Regions from separate parts of the Kosakonia sp. N21 genome, predicted to be linked through region 1. Evidence: riboswitches for the same ligand, from Rfam matches in the RefSeq annotation. Region 1 holds a riboswitch; the other holds the start of a gene.
The links. A riboswitch is a leader RNA that binds a small molecule or an ion and turns the genes downstream of it on or off. The one in region 1 is predicted to bind cobalamin.
Positions count from the first base shown of each region.

Region 2: linked by a shared signal. The riboswitch ahead of ACQ3G7_RS02945 (cobyrinic acid a,c-diamide synthase CobB) and the one ahead of btuB (TonB-dependent vitamin B12 receptor BtuB) in region 1 are both predicted to bind cobalamin.

Region 1 covers NZ_JBOBHR010000012.1:498-3,918, forward strand. Annotated here, with positions in the region: gene murI (glutamate racemase) at 1-378, opposite strand, end outside; gene btuB (TonB-dependent vitamin B12 receptor BtuB) at 323-2,179, opposite strand; cobalamin riboswitch at 2,244-2,421, opposite strand; gene trmA (tRNA (uridine(54)-C5)-methyltransferase TrmA) at 2,539-3,421, shown strand, end outside.
Region 2 covers NZ_JBOBHR010000001.1:651,047-654,467, reverse strand. Annotated here, with positions in the region: gene cbiB (adenosylcobinamide-phosphate synthase CbiB) at 1-468, opposite strand, end outside; gene ACQ3G7_RS02945 (cobyrinic acid a,c-diamide synthase CobB) at 465-1,844, opposite strand; cobalamin riboswitch at 1,946-2,125, opposite strand; gene pocR (transcriptional regulator PocR) at 2,332-3,240, opposite strand.

The sequences.
Region 1 (3,421 bases):
CGCCGTTAAGCGCGCAGCGGGTTTTATGGCCGGAACAACGCCAACAACCGGGAAACTGAATTTTTCGCGCAGCGCAGGCAACGAAACGGTGCTTGCGGTGTTACAGGCGACAACGGCGAGAGCGAGCGGATATTGCGCCTGAACGGCCGTAACAATTTCAACAACGCGCTCAACGATGAACGCTTCGCTTTTTTCCCCATACGGAAAAGCAACGTTGTCAAATGCGTAGATGTAATGCAGATCCGGCAGGAGATGCCGGATCTCATCATAAACGGATAGCCCACCGACGCCGGAGTCAAACACCAGGACGGTAGGACGTGCGTCAGAAGGTGTAGCTGCCAGACAAGGTGTATTCCCGTCCTGCAGTGTGGTAGCCATAAACTGTCTCGTAATCTTTATCGAACAGGTTGGCGATTTTACCACGAACTGTGAGGTTTGAGGTCACTGGATATGAAGCAGAAAGATCAACCAGGCTGTAAGACGGCATACGACGCTGCGTATCGGCAAACTGATTGGTGTTGTTATCGTAGCTCTTACCGAAGTACTGCCACGCAGCATCCATATCCAGGCCGAACATCGTCCAGTCCAGTTGATACTTGAATTGCTGCCGCGAGCGATGGGCAAGCACTTCATTATCACTGTCACGGCGCGGATCAAGATAACCGAGCGTAATACGATGACTGACCACACCGGTGTCAAAGCTACCCGTTAACTCAACCCCTCTGATGGTCGCGGATTGAATATTGTAATAGGTGCCCAAAAAGGTGTCGTAATCGTAGTAGTAATCGATCAGGTTCTTGATTTTGTTCTGATAAGCAGACAGACGCCAGTTAACCGGCCCGGTCAGCCCTTCCAGCCCCACTTCAACCTGGCGGGATTTCTCCGCGCTCAAATCCGGGTTAGAGAGAATAAAGAGACGCTCTTGCCCGTAGAGTTGCCCCAACGTCGGTGCCTGGAAGCCGGTGCCATAAGACACGGTAAAACGGTAATCCGGCACAAACTCCCAGCCTGCCGCAGTCTGCCAGGTACCATTCCAGCCAAACTGATCGTTATCATCACCACGAACGGAGCCTTCCAGCGTCACAGTGTCGAGTTTCTGCTGCGTCGTCAGGTAATAACCGGTGTTATCCCGCTTATATTTGTTGCTGTAGTCGTTATCCGCTGAGGTTAACTTCTGCTGCTGCCAGTCAATACCGGCGCTGACCGTCCCCGCACCCAACGCCAGGCTATTGCCCCACTGCAGGTTGCGCTGCGTCATATCATCCAGCGAGGTACCGTCGTTGTATAACCCTAACGGCCCGGCATAGTTATAGTCTTTATAGCGCTGATAACTGCCGGTCAGTTGTGAAGAGAAAACATCGCCGCTGTAAGTCAGCCCCGTTTCATAGGTATGGTTATAGACTTGGCGCTCATCACCACCATCGGTATAGCCCGCGTCATAGCCCGTCTTGTTGCTATACCCGTAGCCACGCACAAACCCTGAAATCTCCTGATTGAACTGATGATTCAGACCCGCCCAGAAGGTTTTATTACGGAAACCGTCGCGATCGCTATCCACGGAGTAAGTGGATTGCGGGCGAATGTTATAACCGCGCGTATCAGTAAAGGAACCCGCTACGGTTGCCAGCGTATCCTCACCCAGTTTCTGGCGAACTGTCGCATCGTATTTCTGATAATGATTAGAACCGATGCCAGCCTCAACTTTGCCGCCCGGCGTGTCGTTCTGGGTGATGATGTTGATCACGCCGCCAATCGCATCTGCGCCATAAACCGCAGAGCGCGGCCCGCGGATCATCTCGATACGTTCAATGAGAGAAACGGGGATTTGGCTGAAATCAGCGATACCGGTAATGCCGGACTTCGCCAACGGGATACCATCAATCAATACCAGCGTATGGCGCGCTTCCGCACCGCGGATATAGATATAACTGGTTTGCCCCATGCCACCGTTTTCAGCCACATCGACACCCGGCAAACGGCGCATCACATCCGTTAAGGTTCTGGCCCCCCAGCGATCAATATCCTCACGGGTCACGACTTCTGTCGGCGCCAGTACGGTATTGACGGGTTGTTGAAAACGATTTGCTGTCACCACCAAATTGTCTGAGCCGCTATCCTGCGCCCAGCCGGAAAAAGCTGTGACGGAGAGCGCCGTCAGCAGCGAAGCTTTTTTAATCATTGTGAGAGCATCCACAAAGTAAAAGGATGCCGCAGGTTCCATCAATAGCACGCGATGATGTCACCAAATGCGACGTATTCCGGCAGGTCTTCGGGCTTGGAGGTATAACGAGACGGCGACTTCCCACCTATGGCAGTGTCTGCTTGCGCGACCATCTCACCTGATCCTTACCGCTGCGCGTCAGCCCCAGATTTACACTGGGTTCCCTTTTAACTCACAGGACCGGAACATGGATGCTACATTCGGTTACATATGGATGTCCAGACTGCTAAGAGAGTATTTAGAAAACATCCGGGGCTGGACATCCCGTACGCAACACCTACAATCCCCGCGTTATTCTTAATCTCTCAGGAAACATCATGACTCCCGAACACCTGCCGACAGAACAGTACGAAGCCCAGCTGGCCGAGAAAGTCGTGCGTCTGCAATCAATGATGACGCCATTTTCAGCGCCGCTGCCGGAGGTGTTCCGCTCACCCGTCAGTCATTACCGTATGCGCGCCGAGTTCCGTATCTGGCATGACGGCGACGATCTTTACCACATCATCTTCGATCAGCAGACAAAGTCCCGGATCCACGTTGACAGCTTCCCGGCAGCCAGCGAGCTGATCAACCAGCTCATGGCAGTGATGATCGACGCGCTGCGCGGCAACAAAACGCTGCGCCATAAGCTGTTCCAGATTGATTACCTGACCACCCTCAGCAACCAGGCCGTCGTTACGCTGCTGTATCACAAAAAACTGGATGAGGAGTGGCAGGCAGAAGCGACGCGTTTACGCGATGCGCTACGGGCGCAAAACCTGAACGTCCAGCTGATTGGCCGCGCCACCAAGACCAAAATCGAACTGGATCGGGATTATATCGACGAGCGGTTGCCGGTCGGCGGCAGAGAGATGATCTACCGTCAGGTAGAAAACAGCTTTACCCAGCCAAACGCGGCAATGAACATCCAGATGCTGGAATGGGCGCTGGACGTGACCCGCAATTCAACGGGCGATCTGCTGGAACTGTACTGCGGCAACGGTAACTTTTCGCTGGCGCTGGCGCGTAATTTCGATCGCGTACTGGCCACTGAAATCGCGAAACCCTCAGTGGCCGCAGCGCAATACAACATTGCGGCAAACCATATTGATAACGTGCAAATTATCCGCATGTCGGCAGAAGAGTTCACCCAGGCGATGAATGGCGTCCGCGCCTTTAACCGTCTGCAAGGTATTGATCTGAAGAGTTATCAGTGCGAAA
Region 2 (3,421 bases), on a different contig from region 1:
CACACCGTCGACGGTGTTTTCCGCCACGGTTTCCACCACCGCACGGGTGATCTGCGGTGGTTGCAGTTGCGCCGTGTCGCGCCCGACAATCCACGACAATTTTTCGCGGCTGTCGCTGAGCGAGCCACGGCGCAGCGCGTTTTCCACGTCCCGCGCCATATCCGCCAGGCAGCGCGTCGCCAGAGTGGTGTAGATGATCCACACCTGCACACACCAGCCCAACCACGGATGGACCGTCGTTGCCAACGTCAGCACGCCCCAGCTCACCGTCCAGGTAATGCCCACCACCAGCAACCACATCACACCGCCGCCAATGCGCAGCGTCACATCACTGTGACAACACTGGCGCACCACGCGCTGGATGTGCGTAATCAATGCGCCAATCCAGCGCACCGGGTGCGGCCAGTGCGGCGGGTCGCCAAGCAGATGATCGAGCAGAAACGCCGCACACCATGCCAGTAACGTCATAAGGCGCTCCTTGCGGCACGAAACCAGTGGTTGAGCATCTGCGGGCGTTGCCCGAAATGCAGATGCAGATAGCTGGCGAAGGTATTCCCCACCTGCCAGCCGCCCTGCCAGCGTTTCAACACCTCGCCATCGCGGGTTTTGTAGCAATCCAGCACGGCAGCATGCTGCGGGGTAAAGTCGGAGTAATGGAATTCGTGCCCCCGCAGGGTCTCGCCCGGTGCCGCGAGCAGCGTCTGTTGCGTGGCGCGGGCTTCACAGTAACCAAAGCGGGTCAGCCGTTTGCCCATCACACTGTGACCGGGGATAACATCCGCCATCGGCCAGCGGTGGCCATCGGCATCACACAGCGTGGTGCCGAGGTACATCAGACCACCGCATTCGGCATAGATCACCACACCGCGCTGGTGGGCGGCGCGGATGGCGTCACGCATCGGCTGATTGGCCGACAGTGCACGCGCATGCAGTTCCGGGTATCCCCCACCCAGCCACACCATCTGGCACGCTGGCAATGTGCGGTCATGCAATGGACTGAAACGCACAATATGGACGCCAGCACGTTCCAGCAGCAGCAGGTTATCCGGGTAGTAAAAGTTGAAGGCTTCGTCGTCCGCCAGCGCGAGCGTCAGCCCGGCCCCTTCCTGTTCTTGCTCACAGGAAGGGATATCGCCTTCCGGCAGACGGGTAATGGCGCTCAGGGCGAGCAAGCGGTGGATATCCACGGTCTGCGCCAGTCGGTCGGCAAAGTCACGCCACGGCTGCGCATCCACGATGGATTCGCGGGCAGTGACCAGCCCAAGGTGGCGTTCGGGCAGCGCCACGCCCGGCACGGTCGGCACATACCCCAGCACCGGCACCGCACAGTACTGTTCGATGGCCTGTTTCAGCAGTTGATAGTGACTGTCGCTGTTGACGCGGTTAACAATCACCCCGGCAATCGGCAACTGCGGGTCGAAATGGCAAAAGCCCATCACCGTGGCGGCAATCGACGTGGAGACCGCTTTGCCGTCCACCAGCAGGATCACCGGCACGCCAAGCTGTTTTGCCAGCCCGGCGCTGCTGCAATAGTGGGGATCGGTGCCGTAACCGTCGTACAGCCCCATCACGCCTTCGATAACGGCAACGTCAGCGGCGAGCAGATGCTGTGTAAACAGGGCATTAAGCGTGGGTTCCGGCAGCATAAAACTGTCGAGATTGCGGGAAGGAACGCCGGTAACGGCGCTGTGCCAGGCGGTGTCGATATAGTCCGGACCGACTTTAAAAGGCTGCACGTGCAGGCCGAGGCGCTGCAAAACGGTGAGCAACCCGAGCGTGACGGTGGTTTTCCCACAGCCACTGCCCGTGCCGGCAAGGATAAAGGCGCTGCGCCTGTCTGACATTCCTGAAGCCCCGTAGCGGGTGGAAAAGGTGAAGTCAGGACGCGCGTCTGCCCAGTCTGTCGACTGTACGCTTCTGAGCAACCCACTTCCCACCGAAGTTGTTGATAACTGCCCATCAGGTCGGTCTTCTGGCTTAGCGTCATCCTCGCCCGTCCTTCCCGATCCTGCGATCAGTGGTGATTACGGGGTTGTCAGCATCACAGCAGCGGGGGCTGCGGGGGATTTTCACCCCCTTCCCTGCCGCAACAGCGTGCGGCGTAACCGGATGGATTATTCATCACGGTGTGTAATTATCACCGTAATGTAGTCCCTGAATGCACTATATCGCAGCAGGGAAATAAAAACTGGTTCAGTTTATCGGGACGTAAACAATAATTTGTTGCGCTATAACAATTTATTGCTCACCCCGTTGATTAAAGCCTTATGCAGTCTTGATTCAGATGATTATTACGCCATATTCGAATAACAAAATATTGCTATCGGAAATTTAATCCCCGTCATAGTTTGCATTATTTTGCAAACGGAAGGCTTGTGGCGTCACCTGGTAAGTCTGGCGAAATACTTTGCAAAAATAGCTGGTTTGCGAAAATCCTAAATTGCGCGCAATACTGGCAATGCTCCAGTCGCTGTGGCACAGCATTTCGCGGGCGCTGGCCATACGCTGGCGGTTCACCCACGCGTTAAAGCCAATGCCCTGATATTTTTTGAATAACTTACTGAAGTAGTAAGGGCTGAGATAAACGTGCGCCGCCACGTCCTCCAGCCGCAGCTCATCGGAAAGATGCGCGTCAATGTAGCGCAGCGCTTTTTTCATTTTGCTGTCATGCGGCCCCTGGTTGCGCGGCGTATGGCTCGCGTCAGAGGATTGTTGATCTTTGATAACCACAAAATTAATCTGCTTTTTCAGGCAGTTATCAACAATAAGCTGCAACAGATCCGCCGAAGCAATAACCCGCGAGTAATCCATTTCCGGCACACTGTGGAACGCGTCCATCAGTACCGGATCAGCCTGCCAGCGGTCATCAATATTGAGAATATCCACCAGTTCCACGCCGCTGTTCTCGCGCAAACGCACCTGTCCACAGAGCACAAATCCCACCAGATGCCCGGCAATCACCAACGGAATAGAGAAGTCGGTTAATCCGGCATGGCAGCGATAGATGCAGGGCTGGTTGGATTTCGACGCTTCGAACCCGCCACAGCGATCGCTCATGCGGCAGCGATCGCTGTGCTGCGGATGCTGGCGCATACGCTGGCAAAACGGGGTGAAATTAAACAGCCCGGAGATCTCTTCGCCGTGGATATTCACCACAACAACGGCCAACCCGGTGGCTTGAGCAAAATCCTGGGCGATTTTATTAATGAGTTCCGAGTTGAGCGCACTCGCAGAAATCATGATAAAACCTCTCAGTGAATTTTAATTTATTGTTATAAACAGGCTATTTGTTTACGCGACTGATAACGTTAATAACATATATTTCATAAGATATGTCGCTAAACTGAAATCAACATAACAAAAGTCTCCCATCCCTGGGAGGCCATTTATTGCTTTCGGGAAAGCAGATCACGAAATACGT